Regions from separate parts of the Ruegeria sp. BC8 genome, predicted to be linked through region 3. Evidence: riboswitches for the same ligand, from Rfam matches in the RefSeq annotation. Region 3 holds a riboswitch; each other region holds the start of a gene.
What was found. Region 3 has a riboswitch for cobalamin ahead of ACR3EK_RS16775 (thioredoxin domain-containing protein). Riboswitches for the same ligand answer to the same signal wherever they lie in the genome.
Positions count from the first base shown of each region.

Region 1: it holds a riboswitch for cobalamin, as region 3 does, so the genes downstream of both, ACR3EK_RS10605 (DUF1636 family protein) here and ACR3EK_RS16775 (thioredoxin domain-containing protein) in region 3, are expected to answer to the same signal.
Region 2: it holds a riboswitch for cobalamin, as region 3 does, so the genes downstream of both, ACR3EK_RS13290 (hypothetical protein) here and ACR3EK_RS16775 (thioredoxin domain-containing protein) in region 3, are expected to answer to the same signal.
Region 4: it holds a riboswitch for cobalamin, as region 3 does, so the genes downstream of both, ACR3EK_RS10675 (CbtB domain-containing protein) here and ACR3EK_RS16775 (thioredoxin domain-containing protein) in region 3, are expected to answer to the same signal.

Region 1 is NZ_JBQFIV010000001.1:2,084,360-2,087,639, forward strand. It holds gene ACR3EK_RS10595 (NAD(P)-dependent oxidoreductase) at 1-483, opposite strand, end outside; gene ACR3EK_RS10600 (LysR family transcriptional regulator) at 592-1,467, shown strand; cobalamin riboswitch at 1,540-1,744, shown strand; gene ACR3EK_RS10605 (DUF1636 family protein) at 1,827-2,210, shown strand; gene cobW (cobalamin biosynthesis protein CobW) at 2,213-3,268, shown strand; gene cobN (cobaltochelatase subunit CobN) at 3,275-3,280, shown strand, end outside.
Region 2 is NZ_JBQFIV010000001.1:2,635,048-2,638,327, reverse strand. It holds gene ACR3EK_RS13300 (DNA polymerase III subunit gamma/tau) at 1-836, opposite strand, end outside; gene ACR3EK_RS13295 (protein-tyrosine phosphatase family protein) at 992-1,495, shown strand; gene ACR3EK_RS13290 (hypothetical protein) at 1,499-1,906, opposite strand; cobalamin riboswitch at 1,992-2,207, opposite strand; gene ACR3EK_RS13285 (TetR/AcrR family transcriptional regulator) at 2,238-2,810, opposite strand; gene ACR3EK_RS13280 (alpha/beta hydrolase family protein) at 2,895-3,280, shown strand, end outside.
Region 3 is NZ_JBQFIV010000001.1:3,328,965-3,332,244, reverse strand. It holds gene ACR3EK_RS16785 (FecR family protein) at 1-484, opposite strand, end outside; tRNA gene ACR3EK_RS16780 (tRNA-Ser) at 1,194-1,283, shown strand; gene ACR3EK_RS16775 (thioredoxin domain-containing protein) at 1,390-1,557, opposite strand; cobalamin riboswitch at 1,661-1,868, opposite strand; gene ACR3EK_RS16770 (hypothetical protein) at 2,551-2,850, shown strand; gene ACR3EK_RS16765 (hypothetical protein) at 3,175-3,280, shown strand, end outside.
Region 4 is NZ_JBQFIV010000001.1:2,098,714-2,101,993, forward strand. It holds gene cobA (uroporphyrinogen-III C-methyltransferase) at 1-551, shown strand, start outside; gene cobF (precorrin-6A synthase (deacetylating)) at 544-1,287, shown strand; cobalamin riboswitch at 1,331-1,539, shown strand; gene ACR3EK_RS10675 (CbtB domain-containing protein) at 1,576-1,746, shown strand; gene ACR3EK_RS10680 (CbtA family protein) at 1,751-2,449, shown strand; gene ACR3EK_RS10685 (hypothetical protein) at 2,514-3,008, shown strand; gene ACR3EK_RS10690 (DUF1636 family protein) at 2,996-3,280, opposite strand, start outside.

The DNA.
Region 1 (3,280 bases), 1.2 Mb from region 3:
GCCCAGATCGCCGGTATGCAGAATGCGCCGGCCCATGGTCGTAAGGAACGGCAGGATACGCTCGAACGTGGCCCGGTCGCAGCCCGCGAAGATCGAGATATTGCCCGTGGCCGCCCGGTGGCACCCGCCCGAAACCGGGCAGTCCACCGCCGCCCCGCCGCGTTCGATCACCATGGCCCCCAGGCGTTTGACCTCGGCCTCGTCGGTGGTGGACATCTCCATCCAGATCTTGCCTTTGGTCACCTCAGGCAGCATCTGCTGCATCACCGCGTCCGAGGCAGCGGGCGACGGCAGGCAGGTGATCACCGCATCGCAATCGCGCATCATCTGCGCCGGGCTTTCACCGGCTTTTGCCCCATTGGCGGCGAACTCCGCCACAAGATCGGGGTTCAGGTCGTATACCGTCAGGTCGATACCGTTGCGCAGTAGCGACCCCGACAGCTTGCCCCCCACATTGCCCAAACCGATGAACCCGACCTTCATGTTCTGCCCTCCTGCAGGCGCGTTTTCGTTGGCCCGAGTATTTCCGTTGCCCACCGACAAAAGAAACGAATAAAAAGTCGACCTAGATGCAAAATATTTTGGTGCTGAATGGACCGCTTGCCCAATCCGGCTTGGCTGCGCAGCTTCGAGGCTGCCGCCCGCCATCTGAATTTCACCGCCGCCGCGCAGGAACTGGGCCTGACCCAGACGGCGGTGTCGCTGCATATCCGCTCACTCGAAGCGGACCTCGGCCAGCCGCTTTTTGCCCGCAACGCCCGGCACCTGTCGCTGACCGAGCTGGGCCAGTCCTATGCGCTGACCGTGCGCCGGGCGCTATCGGATATTGCGCTGTCCACCAACAGCCTGTTCGGCCCCGCCTCGCGGCAGGCGCTGACCATCCGGGCGGCGATATCGTCGATGACCTACTGGATCGCGACCGAGTTGCCCGCGTTCAGCGCGCAGCACCCCGAAATTCCGGTGCGGCTGGTGTCGCATATCTGGAACGACTCGGCCGCGCCCGCGGATGTGGACGTGGAAATCCGGCTGGGCCATGGCGACTGGCCCGGTGTCGCGGCCGAACGGCTGTGCTCGGAACGGCTGGTGCCCGTCTGCCGGGCGCAGGACCCGGCGCCAGACCTGCGCAACGGCCCGTTGATCCACATTTTGGGGTACGAGGACAACTGGGCGCGGTACTTCGAGGCCACGGACACCGACCTGCCCGACCGCCCCGCGCGCCATTCGGCGGATACGACCGTCACGGCGCTGCAACTGGTGATGGCCGGCGCGGGCTACGCCACCGTTCTGGAGCGGTTCGGGCGCAACGCGATCGCGCAGGGCGCGCCGATCCGGGTTGCAGGGCCGGCGATTCCCTTTGCCCAGTCGCACTACCTGATCCGCAGCGTCAGCGCGGCGCCTCCGTCCATCCCCGCCCAGTTGTTCCTCGCGTGGTTGCGCGACCGATTGGCCGGTGATGCCGCGGACTGACCCCGGCAAGTCGCTTTTTCTATCCGACGCGAGGCACTTGGCCCCGCGCGCTTGACAACCCCCCTGCCCGTGCCGCATGTCGCTTGCGTTGGTGTCTGTGCAAGCAGATGAAAAGGGAATGCGTCAGCGGTTTTCCGTCAAACGCAGCCGCCCCCGCGACCGTGACCGGAGAGGGTGCCCAAATGCCACTGGCTGCTGGCCGGGAAGGCGGGACATCCGACAGAGCGCCGCTCTGACATCCGCAAGCCGGGAGACCTGCCAACGCCCGAAGACAAACCGGACGGGGTGTTCCGGTGTCGGGCCCATGTCCGCAACGTGGCCCGCGCATACCCCGTCCCCCGACAACCGAGTGAGGGGGGATGAGATACGTGACCGAGACCACACCAGTCGAGCTGCTGGTTTGCACCACCTGCCGACGCGGGCTGCCCATCGAGGATGACGCCCAGCGCCCCGGCACGCTGCTGCACAAGGCGCTGGCCGCTGCCGACCTGCCCGAAGGCATCACCCTGAAGCCGGTCGAATGCCTGTCGAACTGCGATCAGGGCTGCTCTATCGTTCTGCGCGGCGGGCCGTCGCGCTGGACCTTCGTCTATGAAAACCTGAACGAATCCGACCATGTCGAGATCATCGTCGAAGGCGCCACCAAATATTTGGCCGCCGATGATGGCCTTGTGAAATGGCGCGACCGCCCTGAACATTTCCGCAAGAACTGCGCCGCCCGCATTCCCCCGATTGGAGCCTGAGCATGAGCACCCTCGAAAAACTTCCCGTCACCGTCATCACCGGCTTTCTCGGCTCGGGCAAGACCACGCTGATCCGCCATCTGATGCAAAACCCGCAGGGCAAGCGGCTGGCCGTGGTGGTCAACGAATTCGGCGATGTAGGCGTCGATGGCGAAATCCTGAAAAGCTGCGCCATCCCCGACTGCCCGGCGGAAAACATCATGGAACTGGCCAATGGCTGCATCTGCTGCACCGTGGCCGATGACTTCATCCCCACGATCGAGGCGCTGATGGCGCTCGACCCGCGCCCCGATCACATCCTGATCGAAACCAGCGGTCTGGCCCTGCCGAAACCGCTGCTCAAGGCGTTCGACTGGCCCGATATCCGCTCCAAGATCACTGTGGACGGCGTGATCGCGCTGGCCGATGCCGAGGCCGTGGCTGCAGGCCGTTTCGCCCCGAATGTCGCGGCGGTGGACGCCCAGCGCATGGCCGATGACTCGATCGACCACGAAACGCCCCTGTCCGAGGTGTTCGAGGATCAGATCTCGTGCGCCGACATCATCCTTCTGACCAAACCCGACCTGGCCGGCCCCGAAGGCGTGGCCAAGGCGCGCGAGATCATCGCCGCCGAGGCGCCGCGCCCCCTGCCCGTGGTCGAAGTGGCCGAGGGTGCGGTGGACGTGCGCGTGGTGCTGGGGCTGGAGGCCGCAGCCGAGGACGACATGGACGCCCGCCCCTCGCATCACGATGGCCATGACGACCACGAACATGACGATTTCGAAAGCATTGTGGTCGAGCTGCCAGAACAGACCGACCCGGCGCAGCTGGTCGCCAATATCGAGCGTCTGGCGAACGAGCTGAACATCCTGCGGGTCAAGGGCTATGCCGCCGTTCAGGGCAAGCCGATGCGCCTGCTGGTCCAGGCGGTCGGCGCGCGGGTGCGGCACCAGTATGACCGCCCGTGGAAACCCGAGGAAGAGCGCCGCTCGCGCCTTGTGGTCATCGCCGAGCATGACGACATCGACGAGGCCGCGATCCGCGGCATCCTGACGGGCGTCACCGAGGCCGCCGAGTAAGCACCGATGCAC
Region 2 (3,280 bases), 690 kb from region 3:
AGTTCGGTCAGGGCCCCGGCCGCATCGCCGCGCAGGATCATGTCCATCAGGTCCAGCACGCGGCCCCGGTCGGCCAGTCCCAGCATCGCGCGAACCTGGTCGGCGGTGGTTTCGCCGGCACCATGGCTGATTGCCTGATCCAGCAGCGAGGTCGCATCCCGGGCCGAGCCTTCGGCGGCGCGGGTGATCAGTGCCAGCGCGTCATCCGAGATTTCCGCGCCCTCGGCGGTGGCGATCTTGCGCAGCAGGCCGATCATCACTTCGGGCTCGATCCGGCGCAGGTCGAACCGTTGGCAGCGCGACAGCACGGTGACCGGAACCTTGCGGATCTCGGTCGTGGCGAAGATGAATTTCACATGCTCGGGCGGTTCCTCCAGCGTTTTCAACAGCGCGTTGAAGGCGCTGGTCGACAGCATGTGGACTTCGTCGATGATGTAGATCTTGTACCGCGCGCTGGCGGCGCGATAGCGCACGCTGTCGATGATCTCTCGGATGTCGTTCACGCCGGTGCGGCTGGCGGCGTCCATTTCCAGCACGTCCACATGGCGACCTTCCATGATGGCCACGCAATGCTCGCACTGGCCGCAGGGTTCGGTCGTTGGGCCGCCATTGCCGTCGGGTCCGATGCAGTTCATGCCCTTGGCGATGATCCGGGCCGTGGTCGTCTTGCCGGTGCCGCGGATGCCGGTCATGATGAAGGCCTGCGCGATCCGGTCCGCCTCGAACGCGTTTTTCAGCGTGCGCACCATGGCATCCTGACCGACCAGGTCGGCAAAGGTTTCCGGGCGGTATTTTCGGGCGAGAACCTGATAGGCGGGGCTGGACTGTGTGGTCATGTCTGCTCTGACGGATTCGTACTGACGATGCAGGGTAGAGTTCCAGGTGCCCCGCGTCCACAGCACCGGTGCAGGTTTTTCGCTTTGGCGAGCGCGCGGTGTGAGGCATACTGCGCGGATCAAGTTCAATCAGCCAGTTTCGGGGGGAACGTCTGATGACAAATCTTGTGGTTCATGCATTGCAGGTGGGCGGCGGAACGCTGGCCCTGACCTCGGTTCCCGGCGGTGGCGGCGACTATGAGGGAGACCTGGACCTGATTTCAGCTTGGGCGCCGGGGTTGGTGATTTCGATGACAACCCTTGCCGAACTGGTTTCTGTGGGTGCGGGCGAATTGGGTTGTGACATCCATCGGCGCGCCTGCCGGTGGGCACATCTACCGGTCGCCGACTTCTCGGTGCCGTCGACCGAGATATCCGGCCGCTGGCCCGAAGTCAGTGCCGCCGCCCGCCATGCGCTGTCGGGCGGCGGGCGGGTACTGGTTCACTGCCGGGGCGGTTGCGGACGGTCGGGCATGGTTGTCCTGCGCTTGATGATAGAAAGCGGCGAGCAGCCGGAACAGGCCCTGAAACGCCTGCGGGCCGTACGCCCCTGCGCGGTCGAGACTGATGCTCAGATGGACTGGGCCGTCGCCCCGGCGCGCGAGGCACTGGCGACCTGACCTTCAGGCGGTTGCGCGGAATTCGCGCTCGGCCCTGACCACCGGCATGATCGCCGTGGCCTGCAGCATCGCACAGGGTCGATCACCAATGACCTGTGCGGGCAGGGCGTCGCGCTGGTCGTCAAACAGCATGTCGGCAAAGGTATCAAGGCAGTCGGGTGGGGTGTCGGCGGCCGCTCCGCAATACACGCGGATCCGTTCGGGACGTGCATCGAACCGCGCCGTGCAGCCATGTTCGCAATGGGCCAGTTCGCTGCTGCCTTCCACTTGGAAGTCGGGGGATGTAGCGGCCTGCGCCGTCGCCATTGCCTGCGCGATGGCCCGTGCCATGCGCGCCAATGCCGGGCAGGTCTTTCCGGTGCGCTGGCAGATGGTTGCCACGAATTCATGGGTATCGGTCTTCCAAATCATGTTGCGCCCTCCGCGCGCTGGCGGGGTGGATTTGGACAGACGCCGGTTTCAAAGCCAGACCCTGCCCGGACACCCCGTCCGAGTTTCGGTTTCACGTTTGATGGCAGGTCTCCTGACTTGCGGGTCTTTGCTTTGCCGACCTTCCCAACCTTGCGGTCAGTGGTATTTCGGCATCGCTCTCCGCCTACAGTTGCGGGGGCAGTCGCGGCCTTGGTCCGCTCCGGAGTTCCGGGTTGGACCGCACCGTGTTCCCTTTTCATCCCGGACCGAAACGGTACGGGAACCATCCCCTCATCGCTAGCGGTGTATCCGGGATCGAGTCAAGACGGTTTCAGCCCGGTTGCCGGAGTGTGTCCCAAGGGAACAGATCAGGCAGTCTGCGCAGCACATTCGAATCCCTGCGGGCACGCGCCAATTGCCAGCCGCCCTGCATTACGATGAACAGGGTGTCCGCAGCATTTTCAGGGTCGGAAACTCCGAACCGCGCGGCGTGGTTTCGAACTTCGATGATCCAGCTTTCATACAGACGGTCGGCATGTTCCCGAAACGCGCGGTTGTCGGGGCTTTCGAACAGGGTGGCGGCGATGGGGCAGGTCTCCCACTGGGCCGAGGTGTCGAATAGCTTCGCGATTTTGTGGCACAGGGTGGTGACCCCGTCGCGAAAACCCGCGGCGTCGTCGAATGCCGCAGCGATCATGTTCAACATCCCGTCCGAGGCCCAACTGGCCGCCGCCAGGGCCAGATCCGGCTTGCCCTTTGGAAAATGGTGATACAGTGAACCCTTGGGGGCCTGCGCTTCGGCCAGCAATTCCGCCAGACCGACACCGTTATAGCCCGAGCGCTGGAACAGTTTGGCGGCAGTCACGATCAGGCGATCTTTGGTGTTTGGTGGACGTTGGGTCATGCAGGCCAAATATTGACAGGCCTAGACCAATTGGTCCAGACACAAAGCATTAGACCGATCGGTCCAGAGTGTTTGGAGGCAAAGATGTTGGATTCGCAGCACGCGGTTGACGTGGAAGACTTTAAGTTTCCGTCGGGCCAGACCCAGCTGGCGGCGCGGCTTTACACTCCGGCGGTCGAGCCGCAAACCGTTGTTGTGCTGAACGGCGCAACAGGAGTGCCACGTGACTACTATCAGCACTTTGCTCGCTGGCTGGCCGCCGAGCGCGGTATGGCTTGCCTGACATATGATTACTGGGATTTCGAGCATTCGCTGACCGGGCGGCTGAAAGACTCGAAGGCCACGATGGCGGACTGGGCGCTGATCGACATGCCCGCAGCGCGTGCCGAGATGCACCGTCGATACCCGCAGGCAAAACTGTGGGTGATCGGGCATTCGGTCGGTGGAATGCTGGGTCCGCTGCAACCGGA
Region 3 (3,280 bases):
ACATCGCCTGATCGACCGGGCGCCCGACCGCACCACGCTGGCTGGTTGCATACAAGCTGCAAATCCGACCCGTTGATCGGCAAGAGCCGCCGAGGCCACACATCTGAACCGTGCCGTGCAGCACGAGCATCGCGCTTTGGTTTCCCGGCGCGATCCACATGTCAAATACCGTGCCCCGCACCGCCATGGTGGCCGTCGGCGTCTTGATGGAGTAGGCGCCTTTCCTGCTTTTGCCCGAGATGAACCGGAAGCTTCCACCCAGCGCCTCGACAGCAAAGCTTTTAGCCTTGCGGTTGCCGCGCAACATCTTCACGTCCAGAACCATCCGCGCATTGGGACCAACCGCGATCTTCGTGTCATCCACAAAGACAAGCTGAACCACGCCATTCGCATCCGTGACGATCGAGTCGCCGGACAACACCTCCATCCCATTACGCAGGGGCAGCGTTTTGCCGCCACGGGTCACGTCCGCCCCCTGTTTCACGCTGATTACGGTTCCGATATTTGCCCAACTGAGGGCAGGAACGCAAAGAACGAAAAAACCAACCAGAACAATCTTCAACCAAGCCAAAATGCCAGCCCTTCCCCCAAAGGTTACTGTAAAGCGCGGATGCGCTCACTGCCCGGCCAGCCTCTGAAACTGTTTTTTTGGATCAATCAAAATGACTAAAATCTTAGCAAATATGCATCCATTGGCATGTAATTGGCAAGTTTTCTGTTCTTATGCCTGTTCAGCGGAGAAGCTGAGCCGCCGAGTTCAGTCAAAAGAAACGGCCGTTTCTGCAACTCAAACCACCTGACACTGGTGATCCAACAGAGCGCGTTCCAACGCCAAAGGCAGGCAACCTCTCCAATTGGTTCAGCCGTTTGCGACACCCATCATTTTGCAGATGCAGTTCCCTACCGCACCTGGCTCGCCCAAATTTTTGTGTCCGATTGCGTACTCTGGCCGCGCGTACATTCTCAGGCCAACCGACGTTGGTTCAGCGAAACCAAATCGAAGCAGAACGCGAATCCACGCATGGTTCTTGAAAATCCAACAGCAAGACATAGCGACCACGCCTTTGCCCAAGCGGGTGCAGACCCAAGCGATTCCAAGCGTTTTCAAGGGCTTCGCCCAATCCGGCAAAAATTTCCGGTGGTGCAGGAATTGGCCTTGTATTTCCGTCGCTTGCACGGCTATACCCGTCGGCGGAGACGTGGCCGAGTGGTCGAAGGCGCTCCCCTGCTAAGGGAGTAGGCGGGAAACCGTCTCGAGGGTTCGAATCCCTTCGTCTCCGCCATTACCCATTAATACGGCTAAGATAGTGAAGGGCTTGCTTGCAAGTTCTACTCCTTTGCCGCGCGCCTTCGCCGGTGCTCCGCCAGCTTCAAGCACCGTTTGGCTGATCACCCGGCCATGCAGGCCGCACCGGAAACGTCAAAACCTGCCAAACCGTCGTCTTCGGCCAGCGCGGCGCGCAATCGTCCGATCAGGTCAGGCCCGGGGCGTACGGCTGCGCCCTTGGGTCGGCAAGATAGGCAAACCGTGATGTGATGTGTTGATTGTCGGCTCACTTCGCCCTCCGCGAAATCGCGGGGCGGAAAGGGAACCAGTCATGTCAGCGGCGCAAGCCGAAAATGCCATCTTGGCCTCCTTCCGGGACACCCCGCCCGGGTTGAGTTGCGTTTGATGATGGCAGGTCTCCTGACTCGCGATGTATGGCTTGCCCCGCCTTCCCAGACCTATCGGCCCAGTGGCATCCGGGGGTCGCACACCGCCTACAGTTGCGGGGGCAGTCACGGAATTGGCGTCAGAACGGCGCCGCACCGTATTCCCTTTTACCCGACCGCCGAAACGATCGGGAACCATCAGCGCCAATCTCATCCATGAATCGGGTTGCACTGTCAACGACGTTCTGGGCGGGTGCGCAATGGAGGTATCCAGGCGACCCTTCGGCACCACTTGAGCGACAGACCGGGCGGCGAATTACGTCGTTTTGACCAACTGACTTACGATAGCCCGGAAGGTCCCGAAACACGGGGGCGCAAGCGGGCTGACTGCCAAGCCTCCGTGAGCGGCCTCGCCTTTTCTCTTTGAATGCAGAAGCCTATCGTTGGCAAGCGTACATAATTTACGCGCGGAAAAATCATTGATTTATCCTGTGATTGATTCAAACATACGAATTCGACACAACTTTAGCTTTACCTCCGTTGTTGTCGCTGTCGCCCGTTTCGTCGGGCCCTTCCGACTGCTGGAGTGAGTGCTGGCGGTCGGAAGGCATTTCACGAAAATCAGCGTTGGGAGAACGCGGTGCCCGGACTTAACGTACGAACCCTTCCTCGAAACTTCGCACCGGTTTTTGCCCATGACGTCATTGCGTCAGCACGCTTTGTTCACGATCCCGGGGATCAGCAGATTAACTGTCTGCCAATCATGTCATTGGCGGCAGACTTTTTTGGAACGGGAATTACCAGACCGGGGTATGCTCGTATGACTGCATAGACGTGAGAGCGCGAAAAAGAGGCCACCTATTCCACATGTATCGACAAACCCAAGAGGAGAAGAAAGTGATTAACAAAGTCATGATGATTTCAGGCGCGACGTGTTTCGCACTACTAGCGGCCTGTGACGATACGAGCACGTCAAGTGCATCCGCCGAACTGACGCCCGCTCAACAGGCGTGTCTGCGAGACGTGGCCAAAACAACAAACAATTCGCAAGTGGTCGTGCTCTCATCCGCGTTCAGCGAGGCTGGAACACAAGTCACCGTTGGGGTTGGAGAGGATCGGGCTCCGTGGAATTGTATTGCCTACAGTGATGGCGCGACAGCTGGTATCGAGTTCCTGGGCGACGAAGGCGCGTTGTGACCGGTTTGATGCGTAGCCGAAATCGGCTGCGCAGCACTGGCTTGATACGCTGAGGTCCGGCTTGGTCTGCAGAATAACCATCATCGCGTTCGCGACCCTTTACCTGTTGGCGTTGTTTGCGTTTGTGACGGGCACTTTTGGCTGGTTTGGACAGGAACGAGACCCATTGTCCGGCGTATTCCTTTTGCCGCTGGGTCTGCCTTGGGTCCTTGCGTTGGACCTTTTCTCAGAGTCGGCCAAACCGTGGCTCGCGGCGATTGCACCGGTGCTCAACCTGTTGGCACTGGTTTTGATATGCAGATGGGCACGTGGTTTGCGCCAGGAATGAAGGCGGAACTCTTTCCCGCAAAATGGGAGGAAAACATGGGAAAAGTGATCTTGGGGCTTGTGATCGGGCTCATCCTCGGCGTGGTTGGAGCGATGACCTTGG
Region 4 (3,280 bases), 1.2 Mb from region 3:
GGCGACCCTCGCCCAAGCAGGACCATGTCAGCCGCCTGCTGGTCGAGTACGCCCAGACCGGCCAAAGGATCGTGCGGCTGAAATCGGGCGATGGCGGCCTGTTCGGACGGCTAGAGGAGGAACTGGTGGCCCTGCGCGCTGCCGGGGTCGCCCACGAGATCATTCCGGGCATCCCCTCAGCCATTGCCGCGGCTGCCGCGGCAGGCATCCCGCTGACCCGGCGGCTGACCGCGCGGCGCGTGCAGTTCGTCACCGGCCACGATGTCAGCGGGAAGCTTCCCGAGGACTTGAACCTGCCCGCGCTGGCCGACCCGGGTGCGACGACGGTGGTGTTCATGGGCAAGCGCACCTTTCCCCTGCTAGCCGGCGCGCTGCACGCGCATGGGCTGCCGCTGGATACCCCCGCGCTGATGGCCGAGTCGGTCTCGACGCCTGAGCAGTCGCTGCACCGGTCCACCGTCGGTGCCTTGGCCGAGCGCCTGGGTTCCGAGATCGGCACCGCGCCAGCGCTGATCCTTTATGGTCCGCTGGCGGAGTTCGACGATGATTGATCTGGTCTTGATCGGGATCGGCACCGGCAACCCGGACCACGTGACCTTTCAGGGCGCGCAGGCGATCCGCGCGGCCGATCTGATCCTGATCCCGCGCAAGGGCGCCAACAAGGCCGATCTGGCCGGCGTGCGCGAGGAAATCATCCGCAAGGTCACCGGCACACCGCCCCAAATCGCCTATTTCGACATCCCTGAGCGCCGGTCGCAGGATGGCTACCTGCGCGGCGTGGATGAATGGCACGACGCAATCGCCCTGCGCTGGCAGGAGGCGATGGCCCGGCACCCTGAGGCGCGCACCGTCGCCCTGCTGATCTGGGGCGACCCGTCGCTCTATGACAGTTCGCTGCGAATCGCGGCGCGGCTAGACCCGCAGCCGAACACCACGGTGATCCCCGGCATCACGGCGCTGCAGGCGCTGACGGCGGCCCATGCCATACCAATCAACGAGATCGGCGCACCCTATCTGGTCACCACCGGCCGGCGCATCCGCGACGAGGGCTGGCCCAGCAACGCCGATACGGTTGCGGTTATGCTGGATGGCGAATGTTCGTTCCAGACTTTGGACATGGCCGATTTTGACATCTGGTGGGGGGCTTACTTGGGTATGCCCGAGCAGATCCTGATCAAAGGTCCGCTGGCCGATGTGGCGGACGAAATTCTGCGCACCCGCGCCGAGGCCCGCGCCCGGCACGGGTGGATCATGGATATCTATGTTCTGAAAAAGCGCGGGAATTGACGCGAAAGGTCGCAAATGGCGATTGCGCCACAGCGGCATTCACGTCTAAATGGACGGGTCTGGTCCTGCCGGAGACATCCGGATGCTAAGAGGGAATTTGGTGCGGCCTGCGCGCAGGTCAAATCCGAAGCCGCCCCCGCGACTGTAAGCGGTGAGCCCTGTTCAACCAGCCACTCCCGATCCGTTCGGGGGGAAGGCGAACAGAGGCGCTGACCCGCAAGCCAGGAGACCTGCCAGGCGAACAATGAAACACCGGCCGTCGGGTGCGGCGGCACAGGAGGACAGAAAATGACGACACAAACGCAAACCGCATCAACGGCACGCGCTGGCATTCTTTCGGCAGTGTTCGCGGCAGCCCTGGGCCTGGGGATCATCACCCTGGCTGGTCACGTTCAGGCATCGGCGCTGCATGACGCCGCGCATGACGTGCGCCACGCAACCGGCTTCCCCTGCCACTAAACCAATGTTCAGTCGCATTCTGACCAGCGCGTTGTTCGCTGGTGCTGCAGCCGGGTTGATCGTCGCCCTGCTGCAGTTGTTATTCGTGCAACCCGTGTTGCTGCATGCTGAACTCTATGAATCCGGAGAGCTGGTGCATTTCGGAGCCGAAGCCGTCTCGGCCCATCCCGAACTGCCGGGTATGTTCTCGGACCTGACCCGCGACGGGCTGAGCGTGGTGTTCACCATGCTGACCTATACCGGCTATGCGCTGGTTCTGGTCGCCCTGATGTCGCTGGCCGAAGCGCAAGGCCACCCTGTTGACGGGCGCACGGGCGTGCTGTGGGGCCTGGCCGGTTTCATCGCCTTTCACCTGGCGCCGGGCTTCACCCTGGCCCCCGAGGTTCCGGGTGTTGCCGCAGCCGACGTGTTCGCGCGGCAGATCTGGTGGTGGGCAACCGTCGCGGCTGCTGGTGTGGCCATGTGGCTGATCGCCTTTGGTGGCAACATCGTCAGCTATCTGGTTGCGGCCGTGCTGTTGATGGCCCCGCACCTGATCGGCGCGCCGGAACCCGACGTGTTCACTGGGCCGGTTCCGACCGAGATCGGGGCCCTGTTCGCAGCACGCGCCTTTGGCGTCGGCCTTGTGGCCTGGGTGCTGCTGGGTTCGTTTGCCGGGTATTTCTGGCAAAGCGAGGGCAAGCGCGTCGAAGCCGCGGCCTGATCCCCGAAATCCCACGACCCGCCGGCGCCCAACCGGCGGGTCATTTGCTTTTCAAGGAAACATGATGACACGCTCGCTTGCTCTTTTCGCGATCGGTCTGGTCTTTGGTGGGGGTGCCGGGTTCGTGCTGGCCGCGGCCAACGGCGTCACCTTCGATGGCCACGACCATTCCGACCCCGCCCAACATGGCGGCCATCACGCCGAGGCCATGGCCCATGACCACAGCGCCGCCATCAACCTGCCCGCCGGACCGGACGCGCCGGGGCTGGAGATCGCCGTCTCCCCCGACCCGATGGCGGGTTGGAACCTGCATGTGATGCCAAAAAACTTCCGCTTCTCGCCGGAGAACGCCTCGCTGGACAACAAGCCCGGCGAAGGCCATGCGCATGTCTATGTAAACGGCGTCAAGCTGGCCCGGCTTTATGGCAACTGGATGCACATTTCGGACCTGCCCAAGGGCGACACTACCATCGAGGTCTCGCTGAACGCCAACAGCCACAGCCTGCTGGCCGTGGATGGGGTGCCGGTCAGCGCGGCCGTCACGGTTCAGGTGGACTGAAACGCAGGGATCCGCGCCCTCAGACACAAGCGAAGCCGCCCGCACGGCCGGGCGTCTTCGATCCAGCCATTCGGGCTGTTCAGAATGGCCCGACAGGTCGCCGCAATGTCATCGGCATCGGCGACCGGATCGATTCCCGAAAACACATAGGAAGCGAGGCCCGCGCCCTGCATCGCCACCACGGTCGGCTCGTCGCAACCGCTGAAACAGGCGTGCTCGGCGATCTCGATCTGCCCGTCCAGTCCCGCAGCGCGCAGGGCGTCCAATACGGC